Regions from separate parts of the Desulfothermus sp. genome, predicted to be linked through region 1. Evidence: riboswitches for the same ligand, from Rfam matches in the RefSeq annotation. Region 1 holds a riboswitch; the other holds the start of a gene.
What was found. A riboswitch is a leader RNA that binds a small molecule or an ion and turns the genes downstream of it on or off. The one in region 1 is predicted to bind cobalamin.
Positions count from the first base shown of each region.

Region 1 (12,290 bases):
TTTATACTTTCTGGAGATCATTCATGGCAACAAATATTTTGTTGGAGACTGGTACTAACGAGTTAGAAATAGTTGAATTCTATATTGAAAAGGCTCAAGGGATAAAAGAATATTACGGGATAAATGTAATTAAAGTTCAGGAGATAATTAGATATCCTGAAGTGACTAAAATACCTGCAAGACCTCATCCTTGCTTTCTGGGCCTCATCAGGTTGAGAGAAGAAGTTATACCCCTTTTAGACCTTGGAATATACTTATACAACACACCATTGGACTCAAGTGGGAAGGTCATTGTTACAGAATTCAATCGCATGAAGGTAGCATTTTTGGTTTCTGGTCTTACTAGAATACATAGAATAAGTTGGGAAAATGTATCTCCACCTGTGGACATTGATTATGAAGGTAAGACACCCTGTATTACAGGAGTAGTCAAATTTGACTCGAGGATTATATTCACCTTGGACGTAGAAAAAATAGTAGCAGAAATGGTACCTATCTTCTTAGAAGAGGGTATAATCACACATGAGCAGGCTCAAAAAAAATACAAAGTACTCATTGCTGATGACTCACCCACTGTAAGAAATATGTTAATTGACCACCTAAAGGGTTTTGATATTCATACAGCAAAAAATGGAAAAGAGGCATGGGAGTATCTAGTTAATCTAAAGCAAGGAGAAGGAGATATTTTAACAAGATGCAATCTTGTGATTACTGACATTGAAATGCCCCAAATGGATGGATTTACTCTGACAAAAAAAATCAAAGAAGACCCTGTATTAAATAAAATCCCTGTTATCTTATTCTCATCAGTGATTACAGATACAATACGCCACAAAGGGCAATCTGTTGGTGCTGACGATCAGATATCAAAACCTGAATTAGTAGAGCTTGCAAAAAGGGCTTTACAACTAATAGAAAAGGCCAATAATTGATAACCATTAATTGCTATTTGCACAACACATCATATAATCACAAAATCTACAAAAATTAGGCTCTACTGGCCCAAATATAGGTCCTTCTTTAATATGGTTAACCAAAAATTTTAATATGTCTTCAAATGTATTTTTAAAAAAAATGTTATATTGGTCTAAAAAATCAGGTTTTAACCTTCTTACATCTTTGTATAAAATCTCTCTTCCATCTTTTGATAAATCAACAAAGCCACCTATAATATTTTTAAAATTATCATTTTTATGTCCATACAAATATATGTAAAATGGAATTTGAATGTCCTTTAAATATCTATATAAGTTATAAAATCCATCAACATCATTAATAGAAGGAATCTCAAATTCTCTGAAAATATCTCCAGAATTTGGTATCCTACCTGTTTTGTAATCCAAAATAAATATATAATCATCTCTTTTATCTATCCTATCTATTTTCCCTTTAAGTATGTACGTATTTTTATCCAACGCCAATTCTAGCTGCATCTCTTTTTCCAGAGCTATTATTTCTGTTTTCTCTGGTAAATTTTCAAGAAAATTTTTCAGCCTGTATTTTGCAGATACAACAAACATCTCTTTTTTAGATCTTGAAATCTTCTTAAAAATAGAATTTTCATTAAAAAGACATAAAAAGATATCAAATAACGAGTCAAAATTTAAATCCTTTTTAAGGATAATACCATTATTAGCCTTAATGTATTCTCTAAAAAACAACTCTAATGTTTTATGGACAATATTTCCTATCTCATTTGTTGGAATTTGATCAGTCTTCGGTGTGGTAGTTAATTTTAAGACATATTGGAACAAAAACTTTTTCGGACATTTAATATATGTATTTAACATTGTAGGACTGATAAAATTTAACATTGAAGATATATTTTTTTTAATATCCTCACTTTTTTCTAAAACAATATTATTTATTTCTGGAATGGTTATGTTCTCTTTAGATTTTTTCATCTCTACTGTGTAATCTTTTGTCTCAAAAACAGTATCAGAATCTTTTATTATCTTTTGTATGTGTTTTTCAAAGTCCCAAATCAATTTTTCTATAAATCTGGACCTGGTCTTTTTCCCTTCTAAACTTCCTGTTGATACTGTCTTATTTTGATATAGTAATGATACGTCAATTGAACTCTTAACAAGCCTCTCAAAATGATATGCATATATATTTTCTTCCTTTCCTCTGGTAGAAAACCCCATTACTTGACGTAGCTCTTGAGGCAAAAGGGGGGAGGGAGTTGGTACAGAAGGCAAAATACCCTCATTTGCGTCAATAATCATAAGATGATCAAATCCTAGATCTCGGCTCTCCAAAACACCCATTATCTGAATTCCCTTAATGGGCTCTCCTTCAAAAGGGACCTTGAGCGAAGTCATTATGTTTTTGGCTATAGAGTATAGCTCTGGAGTCTTCATGGTTACATTGGAAAAAATGGACCAAGAGAGGGAATCATTAATTGTACCCAGAAGATAAAATACAAATTCCTTTTCTATTGTTTCCAAACCTATTTCCAAGGATTCTACAAAATCAAGCAAGGAAATTAATGCCTCACCAAGTTCCTTTAAGGATTTACTACCTTCAAAAGGGGCTATAATATTGGAAAAAAAATCTTCTATAAATTTAACAAGCTCATAAGTATTTACTCCTGATTTTTCAATTTCTTCGGAAAACTCATAACACAAGGATATTGCCTCTTGTTTGGTAACAAAAGGATCTAAACGCTTTACTAAACAGCTAACAACCACCTGGAACTTATTAAATTCTCTGAAATAAGGTCCTCTAAGCAACTTTATAAACAGATTTGTTGGATATCCATATCTCTCATCCTTTTTTAAAATCATCTTAAACAGCAGATCTATTAAAACATAAATCCCACTTAACTGAAACGGATATCCCATTGTTATGTTTATCTCTAACTCGCTTGGTATATGAAACAAAATTGGAATTAAACTGCTGGGATTTGGGACAATAATGGCTACTTCATCAGGTCCTTTGACCTTTTCTTTTAAATCTAACAACTTATTTTTTACTTGTTTTAGCTCTGTGTGTAGGTCATGGGAATCAAAAAAGGTTATTTTTCTCCTTTCCCCGTCAGGCTCAACTTTGACAGGCTTTAGGTCACTGATATTCCAATCTCTTTGCCATTCTTTATATACGTTTGGCAAATCCTCATAATCTGCCTGCCAGTAAAAAACTCCATCTGCATCATAAAATTTTTTAAGTATCAGTGATTCTGCGTTGGTTAAGGCAAAAAAGCCTACAAAATAAAATTTTCCATTTATTTTTAGGTCATCTATTTTTGCAAGATAGCTCAACTTCTTTGAATGGGTTATCCATTTATTTTTTTCTAAATACTCATTATATTTTTTATAAATCTTGCCCACCCGCTCAAGTAACATGGCCCCAGTATCGCCCACTTTTTCAACAGGTGGATACAATACATCTTGAGGCTCTACCAACTCAGTATCAAATTCTCTAAAGATCTTTGATAACTCAAAGACCCAGAAAAAAAACTCTCCAAAGCCCTTGTGATATTTTTCAGGCAAAATATCCATGGCAGCTAAATAAGCTACATATGCCTGCTCCATCTCACTTAACGTTGTATAAGTTGCAGCTTCACCACCATACTCAAAAAAAAGTTCCTTTACCCAGTCCTCAAAACCAAACCATTTACCCAAAAAACATGGTTTATCAATATATTGGGATAAATAGTAATTAAAAAAATGAATTGATCTGTTATGGGTAAAAATTACATTGACATGAGATAACTCTTTATTTTCCATTGCAACTTCTTTTGCAACCACTTTTAAGAGTTTTGCATAAAATGGAACTATTTTTATTGTTCCCATCCTCTTGCTTCCACTACTTTGTTAGAAAATATATAAATCAGAAAACCTAAAACGGGCTTTTTAAACATTTTCTTTAAATAAAATATATATTCTCTTAATTGAGCTATATTTTTTTTGTAACCATCTTCTGAATATTCACTCTTAAATTCCAAGACATAAACCTTTTCCTTTGAGATTATCACTTTATCTGGCCTTATTGTTTTGTAGCTATTATTCAAAGGAATAATAATATCTCTTTCACTGAAGTTTTTAGCATCTTTAATAAACATTATGTTTTTTAATTTAGGGTGATCTACAATATTTTTTATTGGATTTATAAAATCTTTTTCAATGTTCCACTTATAAAATTTTTCTCCAAAATAAGAAATAGCCTTCAATGTAATTTCATCTAAATTTTTAATATCCTCCTTAGATTTTATTTTTGACATTATAAAATGGACAATTTCTCCTTTTTTGATATTATCAATATTATCTGATTCAGAGGAAATTTTTTTTATAATTATTTTTGGATAAAACATATATAACCTTTACTGTATATCTGTCACATTTAAATTTGCCTTTTGTATTAATTTTTCAATCCATTTTGAAAACAGAGAAGGCCCTGTTTTTTTATAATCTAATAAATACAAATAAATCCCTTTCTTGGCCCTGGTCAATGCAACATAAAAGAGATTTATAAGTTCCATTGCATTATATGCAATATCTTCATCCCTCATTTTTTTTACATCTGTTAAAAACAATTCTGCCTTTTTGCACAAAGATACCAATTCTGAATCTTTGACTACTATGCGACCCCTTTGATCTAGGTCCCAGTCTGTATAGGGGATATATACATAATCAAATTCAAGACCTTTGGCCTTATGGATGGTCATAACCTGCACTGCCATGCTATCTTCTGGCAAGCCAATCTGTGAATCAAGCCCTCCTGATTCCAAAAAATCAAGGTAATCTTCTAAACACAATCGCCCTTCTGTTTCCACTTCATAGGTAAGTTCTAAAAGCTTTTCCCAAAAGACCCTGTGGTCTTGCAATTCATTAGAATAAAATCTCTCTTCTAAGTTTAAGAGATTGGATATTATCATTAAAAGTTCATAACAAGATACATAAGTTACATATTTTTTTATCTCATCTAGCAATTCATCAATGGCTGCAATGAGTTTGGTGTATTTTTCTTTAAAATAAGTTGATATTAATTTATGTTCATTAATGTGTTTTTCTGGCAATATCCCTGAGACTAAGACTCCATATTGGGCAACAGTATCCAAAGGGTCTAAAATAAGACGCAAAAGGCAATAAATGCCGCGAATAAGTGTAGATGCCCACAAATTTAAGGAATTTTCTGTTATAACAGGGATATTTTTTTCAAGGAGCCATGAGGAGACTTCTTTGGCCTGTTCATTACTCCTAACTAATATTGCCAGTGTATCAAACCCATTTTTAGTGGAGATGCGATCCCATAATTCTTTTACACTATTTGTTAAATGTTTCTTTAAACCATTTTGGACATCTTCCCTCTCTCCCTTTAATCGCAATAGGTAAATAGAGGAATCTTCAAAAGCAGGGACCTTTGGGACCTGTTTTACGTCCTTGTAGTTATGAGAAAGAGACTGAGCAAATTGTTGCCTAACACTTTTATCTCTGTTTTTTCCAAGCACTGTCAAAGAAAACTCATCATATACCCAATCATAATCTGCTAAGGGCAAAAACATCTTACCAACAAAATCCACAATAGCAGGGTGGGATCTGTAGTTGTATGGAAGTGTACTTTCTTTAATACTATTTATATAAAATGTATTTTTTATATCATTAAATAAGGTCCAATCACCGCCCCTCCACCTATAAATTGCCTGTTTTACATCTCCAACAACAAAAACAGTGCCCCCTCTTGATATGGCTTCTTCCAAGAGGGGTAAGAGCCCTTCCCATTGCTCCCTGGATGTATCTTGAAACTCATCAAACAAAAAATATAATAATTTCTCTCCAAGATAGGCATAAATCAAAGGAAGACAACCCTGTTTAATTATCTGTTCTTTAATATGTTCTATCCATGTACTAAGGAGGGTCACTCTATTTTTTCTACAAACTTCATCCACATATCTAGTAAGCTCATTTAATGCGTAGGTATAGCCAACTGCTTGATAATAGGCAAATTTCCCTATTAAGCGACTAAATTCTTCAACACTCTTATTAAAATCTTCATATACCTTTTTAAACTTCTTTAAATCTTCTTTATCTACCTTGGGAAGTTCCTTCTTTTTAAAGAGATCTTTAAAATTATATTTCCAAAAGGCTTTATCTACTATTTCTTCCTCAGCCAGATCAACTCTTAATGACCTCAATTTTGATTTATTTAAATGAGGATTCAATTTTGCACACCACTTATAGAAATTATCATAGGTTTTTCTAACCTTTTCCCTTAATAAATAATATTTATCAATTTCTAATTCAACAGGTCTAATTCCTTTATAAGCATGTTTATATAGTTCTAAAAACCTCCTTTTTATTCCATTTTCTGGATAAAATCCCCTTTTTTGTTCTACATTTAAATAAGTAGTCAAGAGTTCTAGAAATTTATCATAATTATTTTCAATTAAATTTTTCAACATTAAATCAAATGATTCATCTATTATTTCATCTAGAGAAAACACCACGTCTAGTTCAGGACTCATATTTAATTCAAAACAAAACCCCTTAAATAGAGAAAATAAAAGAGAGTCTATTGTTTTAACATTAAAATCTGTGTAATTTTCAATTACAATATCCAGCCATTTAATTGCATCTTGTTTTTTTAGACCTGATATTCTAGTTAGCTCAATTCCAAAATCCGTACTAAGGGCAATATTTTTTAAAAAGTATAAAATCCTCTCTTTCATTTCATAGGCAGCTTTGTTGGTAAAGGTAATTGCTATTATTTTTCTTAAATGGAAGGGATTTGGGAAAGATAAATTTAACATCTTTAAAAAATTAATTGCCAGTTCAAAGGTCTTACCTGAACCTGCTGATGCCTTAATAATTGAAATTGATGGAATGGATTTTTCTTTTGTAAATTCCATAAGATAAAGACCAAAAATCTTTTAATTATATTGTAGAGACTGTCTCTTCGAAATTATATTGGGAATTGATAAGAAAAATAAAGGTCTATCCCTTTTTCCTTCACATATCTTTGAACTGGAGGGGAGGACTGGTAGGTAACTAAAACAGGAAAAATCTCTGTTCCTATAAAATCTTTTACTTTAGATATTGTCTTTAAAAAATTGTCAACATCTCTTTTTTTAAGCTGTGTCTTGCACTCTCCCACGACCCATATAGTATTCCCATTTCTTTTTGCCTTTCCTATAATATTTAGCTCTACGTATTTACCAGGTCCAATTTCTAGGTAATCCCTTTTTAGCGGAGAGATTAATTTTATATTTTTTTCTTTTTCAAGGAGTGGAGGCAGACCAACATATGCTCTATCTTCTAGTATATAGCCAACTGTATGGGCCAGACCACCAAGCTGTTCTCTTGTTTTGCGGTGTTCTCCTATAAGTTTTTTAAGCTCCTGTTCAGTTCTCTGTTGAGCTTCCGCTAGTTCATTTAATCTCTGTTCTGTCCTCTTTTGTGCCTCTGCTAGCTCATTTACCCTCTGCTCTGTCTTCTTTTGTGCCTCTGCTAGGTCAAAGACAATATCCTTTAGCTCATTAAATTCCTTTTTTGTAACAGATTCTTCCCTCTGCCGCTCTATCTCCTCTAAAACGGCAATAAGCACCTCCCTCGTAGAAGGCTCTACTTTTTCAAGTAATCTGATTACATTTGCACTATAAGGCATAAAGTTTTTATAACTTACTCTTTTTATTTTTGCAACTCTATTATAAAAAGAAAAGTACTGAAGGAGAGACAAAAAGTTTACGGGAAAGGTAAAATATCTACATTAAAATGGCTCCCCGGGGCGGACTTGAACCGCCAACATGGTGATTAACAGTCACCCGCTCTGCCGCTTGAGCTACCGGGGATCAATGCAACGGAAAGGGATTATATTTATTTCCTGTTATATGTCAAGGATTAATTTTTTGAATTATAACTATGTGATAACTATATGTATTTGTTATTCTTTTCCTAAAAACACACTAACAAATTTAATTCAGATATCACAGGGGAAATAGCTAGTTATAAATTTTTGCTTAGTGGTCCACAGCATATTTTTAAGCAAAGTTATAAGTACACTCAGTTTCTTCTTCCCAGCCATCCCAGATATAAGCGTTTTCCCTTCCCATGGCTATGATTTTAAAGGCATACCGAATTAACCCTTCATAGAAATTGCAAAATGGTGCAACTGTATTGAGATCTCCATTTAGCATGTACACCTCAGCTGGACATGGGGCGCCGCAGAAATGTCTAACAGCACACGACTTACAGGGCTCTATCTTTTCAACCATTCTACTGGTCACCATCTTGATCTGTTCTTTTTTTAGAATATCAGATAACGGCTCTTCATTAATATTTCCTGCCCTAAACTCTGGAATACCTATAAATTCACTGCATGGGAAGATATCTCCATTGGCAGCCAAAGCAAAGAAACATCTTCCACCACCACATGGAGATATATCGCACATAAGCCTTCTACCAGTTGGCCCCAGGATTCCCGCCATGATATTAGCAAAGTTAGCAACTACCAATTTCCTCCCATGGGACTCATAGAGCTCATATGTTAGATCTAAGGCTTCTATAATCTCTTTTAAAAACACCATATCATCTGGCTTAGAGAGCCTTCCGCCTTCCTGAGTGCAACGAACAGGATTTAGCATTATCACAGGAACCTCTAAATCATAATAAAATCTAACCAGATCCTTTAAAACTGACACATTGTGTTTTGTTACTGTAGTAATCACATTGTAAGCAGGATAATCTGAGAGTTTTTTTATAACTTCAACTACCTTTTTAAAACCACCTTTCCCTGTCCAGCTCTTCCTGGTTGCATTGGCTATTTCCTCCACAGGAGCATCTAAGGATATACCAAGACCCACCTGATTTTTCTTTATGAACTCTAAGTCCTCATCTGTAAGAAGGGTCCCATTGGTCTGAATACCAAAAAGAAAATCATCTTTATACCTGGATATTCCCTCAAAAACAGCATCTTTTACCATCATTGGCTCAGCACCATGGAATATCACCTGTGGTTTGGCATCATCTCCAAGCACATCTTTAAAAAAGATAAGAAGCTTCTCAAGACTGGCGCACACTTCTTTGGGACTCATGGAAATCCCATTTTTCCGTCTCTCCCTTGGAAGATAACAATAAGTGCAATCAAAATTACACCTGTCAGTGGGATTAAAATAAACAGCAGATGGTGGCAGCTTAAATCTAAGGAGCTCCATTTCTTCCTTGAACTCTTTTTCTTTTTTGAGAAAATCCTCTGTCAATTTTCCACTAAGAGCAGAAGGAAGCTCTGATGCATCCACTATTGCCCAAAATCCACTATCTCCCTCAACAACTGCAACCTTATCATCTACACCAATTTCCAAGACAGAAAACCTGGGACCAAAACCGGTATTTACATATGTTCTTTTATTCATGTTATATTTTACCTATTTCTTGGCCTTTGGGGTCAAAAGGATGTAGTGGGAAAGACCAGTATTTTTCCCTATTTTTTTGCACCTGCGACGATAAGATATTACATTTTTCTTCATACCTCATACCTCCTATTTTATTTTTTGCTGTGGACCACTAAGTAAAAATTCATATCTAATTTCCACCTGTAAATAAAAAAGGGACCCAGGAAAACAGCTATTGTTTCCCCGGGCCCCTTTACCATCAGGACACCGTGAATTCCATCTCCTAACAGGTCTTCTGGCTCTCGGATCATCAGTATGTCCCACGGCCTTCCCCCCAAAGTGGACATTGAGAGTGACCGGACCAGACACATTATACTATCTGGCCCCTAGGTGGAACAACCTCCCCGATTACAGCGGCGGGACCGCCACGGATTTTCACCGTGTTCCGAGATGTTAGGAGACATAATTCCTTTGTTTAGGAGATAAATAATAAAAATCCACTAAAAAGTCAACCTATTAAAAAAATCTAATTCCTAATTGATAAATTAATATAGACATAAAGAATGCAGTTAAGGTATTAAAAAACACACTAAAAATTGCCCATTTCCAATTGGATTCCTGGGCAATTGTAACAACAGAGACAAAACATGGGGCATAAATTAGCACAAATATCATGAAACTTAAGGCTTTTATTTTGTTCCAATCTGGATCATTGGCTATTCTCTCAGACAAAGACGATGAATTTTCCACATCCACTTCCCCTAATGAATATGCTGTTCCCAGAGTGGATACAATCACTTCCTTTGCAGCTATTCCACCTATTAGAGCTATATTACTCTTCCAATCAAAACCAGCCATCTTTGTGACGTCTTCTAAGAGAATCCCTAATCTTCCAGCAAACGAATGTGTAAGTGCTATCTTTTTTTTCTCAGCAATTAAGCTTTGAATTTTATCCTGAATTTGCTTTTCCTTAATTTTGTCATAATTGGTCTTTGATAGCTTAAGTTTTAAAGAATTTATTTTTTTATCTAAGGGGATAATTAAACTTTTTGGAGGAGTTGGATAGCTCATCCCTGCCCATATAATAATTGATATCAATAAAATAACAGTTCCAGCCTTTCTTAAATACTGCCAGACTCTCTCCCAGGTATGAATAACAAGACCCTTTAGAGTTGGAAGCCTGTAAGGTGGTAGCTCCATAACAAAAGGAGTGGATTCTCCTCGTATTACGCTTATTCTAAATAGCTTTGCTATAATAAGTGCCCACAACCAGGAAAAAATGGTCAAAAAAAACATAAGCTTATCGCCAGTTTTAGGAAAAAATGCGCTAGCAAGTAACAAGAATACTGGTACCTTTGCGCCACAAGAAAAAAACGGTGCTGTCAAAATAGTGGCTATTTTTTCTTTTGGCCCCCTCAATGTCCTGGTGGCCATAATACCTGGAACTGCACATCCACCTGGGATACCCCCTGAGATTATAAAAGGCATAACTGAATATCCATGGAGACCAAATATCCTTAACACACGATCCAGCATATACGCCATCCTCGCCATGTAACCACTGTCCTCTAAAAAGGCTAAGATGAAAAACATGATCATAATCAAAGGGACAAAACTCATAACCCCGCCTACCCCATCTATAATTCCTGAAATCACAAGGGATTTAAAAAAACCAGGAGGAAGATAGTTAGAGGCCAAGTTAGATAAAAATCCAAAAAAATCTTGAATCAAAGCAAGGGGGTATTCCCCAAACAAAAAAGTCATCTTAAACATTAGATATAAAATAACAACCATAATAAGCGGGCCAATAAATCTGTGTGTCAGAACCCTATCTATTTTATCTGAAATATCCAATCTATCTGGATCAAAACGGTATTTTATTACTCCTTTTAACAGGGAATGAATATAACCATATCTATAATCAGCAACTATTGCCTCTGGAACAGTATTTAAGGTCTTTTCACAATGAGTTGACACCTTATCAACTAGTGACTTTAATTTATTAGACACATCTAAATCCTGCGCATCACCTTGAGACAATATATCTTCATCTTCCTCTAAGTATTTTAAAGCTATCCATCTGGCTGGATATTTTTCAGTTAAAAACTTGTTCTCCTCTACAATGGTTGAAATCTCTTCAATCACGGGATCCAAGTCTGGTCCATATGAAATAGTAAGAGGCGTCCAATCCCTTTTCTCGATTGAACAATCAATCATCCTTTCAATTAACTTATCTTTACCTATACCCTTTTTTGCCACCATTGGCACCACAGGACACTTTAAAAGAGAAGACAATTTATCAATATCTATTTCCATCCCTTTCTTTTCCACCTCATCCATCATATTTAGAACTAAAAGTAAGGGTGCACCAAGTTCCATAAATTGCACAGCCAAATACATGTGTCTCTCTAAATTTGTAGCATCAATAACGTCCACCACCAAAGATGGTCGCTCATTTACAAGAAAATTTCTGGCAACTAACTCCTCTTGAGAATATGCTGTAAGAGAATATGTCCCAGGCAGATCAACAATCCTTAACTTCACATCCCCAAATTTTACATACCCCTCCCTCTTCTCAACTGTAATACCAGGATAATTTCCAACATGCTGCCTTGCACCAGTTAAAAGATTAAAAAGCGTGGTCTTTCCTGAATTGGGGTTGCCAGCAAGGGCTATTGTAAATTCCTTCATATCTCCTCCTGAGGATAGGCCTTATAACCTGAACTTATCAACTTTGGTTAAACTAAACTGATAATCTTGACCTTTATGTATAGTCAATAAAAAACGGACCCAGCAAATAGCATTTTTTTTATTAAAATCCCAATTGTCTTTTTTAGATTCTTTTTTTAAAAACTACCCATGGATGAAATCTCTCTCGAAAAATACATTTTCAAAAAAATTTCTGAGCAAACAAACTTAAACATAAATATAAAGTTAGATAAAATAAAAAAAATTAGCCTGT
Region 1 is NZ_JBMYBT010000045.1:968-13,257, forward strand. Features, by position in the region: gene ACY2V1_RS03325 (chemotaxis protein) at 24-932, shown strand; gene ACY2V1_RS03330 (PD-(D/E)XK nuclease family protein) at 939-3,797, opposite strand; gene ACY2V1_RS03335 (hypothetical protein) at 3,785-4,315, opposite strand; gene ACY2V1_RS03340 (UvrD-helicase domain-containing protein) at 4,325-6,850, opposite strand; gene ACY2V1_RS03345 (hypothetical protein) at 6,904-7,605, opposite strand; tRNA gene ACY2V1_RS03350 (tRNA-Asn) at 7,714-7,789, opposite strand; gene cbpB (peptide-modifying radical SAM enzyme CbpB) at 7,979-9,349, opposite strand; cobalamin riboswitch at 9,597-9,823, opposite strand; gene feoB (ferrous iron transport protein B) at 9,845-12,019, opposite strand; gene rsmG (16S rRNA (guanine(527)-N(7))-methyltransferase RsmG) at 12,188-12,290, shown strand, end outside.

Region 2 (4,864 bases), on a different contig from region 1:
CAGATATGACAAATCTATTATCAAGGAGTTTGATCTTTCCCAGAATAAATCCAGCTGGATTTTTATATTTGGTTTCTCTGGGTTGATATGGACTTGATTCAATTCTGTAATACACCCAGTCAAAACCGCCTGTTATTACAAAGTTTTCCATATCCAGGGTAAGCTGCCCTTGTGCTCCCCTATGAGTTGTTTCTTTTGTTGTGGGGATTCCATCATCCCAGCCGTCAGGATTACTCATAAGTGGATCTACCCATCTATCTCTGTCTTTTCCCTGAAAGTATCTAAACTTCCAAAATAGAGGAAGTGATGAAGTAGTGCCCTCATAAATGAAATCCGCTGAACTAAGAGATTTATCTGAATAATCATCTAAATCATTTTGACTTAGATAAGAAGGACTGCCTGCTCTATCCACATCAAATTTGGTATAGATTACACCAATCCTGTTACCAGGTAAGAACTCATAACCAATGTTAAAGGAGTAATTCTCTTTTTTATCATAGCCTGTATTTTTGTATTTTGTGTTATCTGCTGTATCATAGTCGTCCATTTTCCCTCGGCTATAAGAAAATGAGTAGTCAAATTTATTTATTTTACCAAAAGAGCCTATGGTCCCGTCTTGATAATTGAAGCTTCCAAGTGTTCCTTCCAAAAAAGCATGGGGTTTTCCTCTTCCCCTTTTTGTTATTACATTTATAACACCGCCAATACCAGCAGATCCATATTGAACTGCCCCAGGACCTCTGATAATTTCTATTCTTTCAATGTTTTTTGTTAGGATCTTGGCCACATTTCCTGTTCCTGCACGTCTACCATCTAAAAGGATAAGTACATGTCCAAGGAGGTCATTTCCGTGTGTTTCTGTTCTAAAACCACGAATTCCAACAGATGTTAAGGTGCCAGGATATTGTCTAATAGTGCCTATGCCCTTTTCTGAAAGGAGCTCTCCTAAATCCCTTGCAGAGGAGGCTTCTATCTCTTCTGGTCCAATTACCTGGATGTTCATGGGTGTTTCTTTTATAGATTCTTTGTACCTGCTTGCAGTAACCACTATAGTATCCAACGAGGTCTGGTTTTCATATGCAAAGGTATCTTGAGAAACAAGAAAGGCTAAAATTCCGATGAAAACTACTAAATACTTTTTCATTTTGTGATTTCCTCCTTGATATTTTAGCCACAAAGTCTCATTTCTTTGCCAGTGAATTTGATCTTCATGTCCTTTCCAATTTCTACAAATCTAAGGAGTATCCTTTTCATCCCACGTCTTGTCATTTCCCACCAACCATAAGTTATATCTTCCTCACTACCTGGAGAATGGGCAATTTCTATTAAGTCTGCATCTTTAAAAATTTTTTTTAGATCCTTTTTTACCTGCTCTAGATCCAAATTTTCAGTGTCTGTTCTAACATAACAAATAACTCCTGTCCTCATAACCTTTCCTCCTTTTTTTAAACTTAAATTTTTCATTGTTTAAAATACAAATAAAAAAATCCCTGAAATCCTTCATACAAGCAGGATTTCAGGGATTTCCCGTTTTTATCCCCAAAACTATATATAGTTTTTAAGCCCCTTGCTCCGAGAGACTTAAAAGCTCTTTCCAGGCAGGTCTTCTGACTCTAAGGATCATCCTACTTGCCCTGTTGAATAACCCCTTTTCTTAGGAGATTCAACAGAACTCACCCTGTTATTATTCAACAGGGCAGGCCCTGTTGAATATAGTTCCCTTTTGGGAAATTCAACAGGTCAAGGCCCCGTTGCATTATTCAACGGAGCAAGCTGCGCCTTCCCCTGGTGTTTTAACCAGAGTGGCATTTTGCAGCTTTCGTCCCCTTATCACAGCCGCGGGCCGGTTCCGGATTCTCACCGGATTCCCTTTTAAGCCCATTATAGGCACCTGGTAGATTTTATATAAAACCCAACTCAAATCAAAAGTCAAGAATTATCTTTTTTGGCTTACTGGTTAGTTACAGACTCCTCTACAGCTGTTAAAAATGAATTTAGTCCTATCTTTAAAACCTTAGGGATATTATTATCATTAACAAATCTTTTTACTTCTATATTTTCCTTTCCTGATATAGAACTTAAAACAAGTTGTTCCAATTTAGAAACAGCAGATATATCTTTTATATGGCCTTTTTCATATTCATCAGACAGAACTAAAAATTCCTGCATAATAGATGCATATTCTTTCTTTAAAAGAAGATCTTCTAATTTTTGAACAAAAAATTCCTTTTTATTTTTTGGTATAAGTTCACTATTGTAGACAATATCAAATATAGATATGTCCCTTTCGTTTAATTTTTTAAAAATAGATCGATCTTCTATCAGTTTATTTTGTTTTTTTATAGCAATTTTTACCGCATCATATACGGCCTTTGCAATTAATTCTCCAAGTTTTGAATGACCACCTGCATTGTCTAAAGTAAATTTCCCATCTCCTTGAACAATAATTATATTATCTGTGCCCGTGCCTGTTGCCTGATATATTTTGGGATTGTATGAACTTCTTATATCAAGATCATTTAATAGAGCACTTTTTGCCTCTGTTGCAGTGATTATAGCTCTGGTCATGGCCCGAGGAGTGAGTTTTGCATTTGTCATAATTATCATATTAATTGTGCCTGGGTCTATTTCATAATAGCAACCCATATCTTTTGACATTCTCATGGCATTGGTCTTAACCCCTGCAGTTGCAAACACATAGACTGCCAAATCTTTGTATTCTTTTTTTATCATGGCCAGATTATCCATATCTGCGCCTGTAAACAAGAGACTTGAATCTTCCTCTTTAATTTGTAGAGTATTATATATCCTTTTTCTGGATTTTTCTAATCCCAGGTGATGAGTAATTCTCCAACAAGGTGGTGGTGTATAATGATTGCCGACATTTATTATATTGTACCTGGGGCCTTCTAAGGTTGAAATTATATTTATTGGTTTTTCAAAGGTTATTAGAATAGTTTTATTTATAAAGTCAAATATAGATGATTTTATGATATTCACACTTTTAATATAGCCAAGAGATATAGGTATTTTCCTTTTTGATATTATTTTATCTTTATTTACCCAATATCTATCATCCAAAAATTCTTTAGAATATATATCAGATGCCAGCCACGATACAAAATATCCCGTATGGGCCGAAAGACGACAGGTCAAAGCACATGGATATGAATATATACGATTATTTTTTATAGCTGATACATCTCTCCAACCTGGTAGTGTTTTTATCTTATTTATTAATCTTTTGTCTCCACCACAAAAATACACAACCTGGGGATTAAAGTTTAACCAATCTCTTTTACTGACTTCAATAATAGAGCCTTGTCCTTGAAAATTTGGTGGAATGCCACCTGCCAATTTGATGAGTTGAGTCTGAAAGGAATTTACTGTAGGAGTCATTAAAACATTCCTACCCATTATTCTCATAACCCGTAATCTTTGTTGTTTCTTAATATGACTCAATTTTTTTTGGATATGATCTAATTGATATTTAATCTTCTTAATTAGCCTAAGTCCATTATCTTTTTTCTCAAATATATCTGATAAAATTTTGATTGTCCTATATAAAGAAGGAATATCCTTTGGTTCAAAAACAATTATCTTAACGCCATTTTTTTCAAATCCATTTATGATTTTTCTATGCCTTTTTGAACAAAAAATTATATCAGGATTTATCTTTTTTATCCTCTTTGTTGATGGATATAAAAAACCACCTACTATATGTGCTCCTTCTATTACATATTCATCATAATATGTTATCCCTTTAATATGTTCTTTTTCACCTATTTCATACAAAATTTCAGTAATAGATGGAGAAAGAGATACAACTTTTTGGGGTTTTTTATTTATTTCTATGAATCTTTTAGCATCATCCAAAAATTTTACTTGATAACAATATGAAAGAGGTGAATATAAAAATAAACTCATAAATATAATCCAAATTTTTTTTAGATTCATAATTTAGCAATACTCCCATTTGTATATATCTTTTAAAATATATTTTGCTGCAAATTCTTAAATTTTTATTTTATCAATTTTTCTCATTGACAATTTTTTTTAATGCCTTTTCAAAGATCATTGACAGAAGTTTTAGTCCTTGAATTGCTCTAGGTGAAGGACGATTGAAAAAATCTGAATTTACAACAAACACATTTGAATATTTTACTGCATTTATTTCTTTATACTTTTCCCAGAATTGTTTGAGGTTATTTAAATTGTGTTCTGAATGAACCATTGATGTTATGATTATAATATCTGGATTTAACCCTATGACCTGTTCAACAGAGATTCTTGGATACCCTTTAAGATTTTTAAATATATTTACACCCCCAGCTACCTTTATTAAATTGTCTATGAGTGTATTTTTACCAACTGTAACCATTGGATCCACCCCTATTTGAAAGAATACCTTTGGGGGATTGATATACAATGACGCTCTTTTTTGAACTAACAACACATCTTTCTTTAACCTTTCCACAACTGCTTTGGCCTGTTTCTCACATCCAACGATTTCCCCAAGAACAAGCATTGTGGAAAACAGAGATTCAATATCTCTTGGATCAACAACAAAGACCTTTATTCCAATTTCTTTAAGTTTAAATACAATGTGTTTTGGATTGCCGTCTTTAGTGGCAATACACAAATCTGGTTTAAGTGCAAGTATCTTCTCAATACTTGGAGATATATAAGATCCCACCTTTGGCAAGCGTTTTACTTGTTCTGGATAATTGCAAAATTGAGTGACACCTACTACCCTGTCTCCTGCACCTATTTCAAAAAGGCATTCTGTGATGCTTGGTGCAAGGGAAACTATCCTTTTTGGATAAAAAGGAACAGTTATAACTGTCCCAGACAGACCTATTAT
Region 2 is NZ_JBMYBT010000146.1:200-5,063, forward strand. Features, by position in the region: partial or broken gene ACY2V1_RS10765 (TonB-dependent receptor plug domain-containing protein) at 1-1,144, opposite strand, end outside; gene ACY2V1_RS10770 (hypothetical protein) at 1,168-1,428, opposite strand; cobalamin riboswitch at 1,581-1,910, opposite strand; gene ACY2V1_RS10775 (adenosylcobinamide amidohydrolase) at 1,951-3,927, opposite strand; gene ACY2V1_RS10780 (ABC transporter substrate-binding protein) at 4,031-4,864, opposite strand, start outside.
Region 2: it holds a riboswitch for cobalamin, as region 1 does, so the genes downstream of both, ACY2V1_RS10770 (hypothetical protein) here and cbpB (peptide-modifying radical SAM enzyme CbpB) in region 1, are expected to answer to the same signal.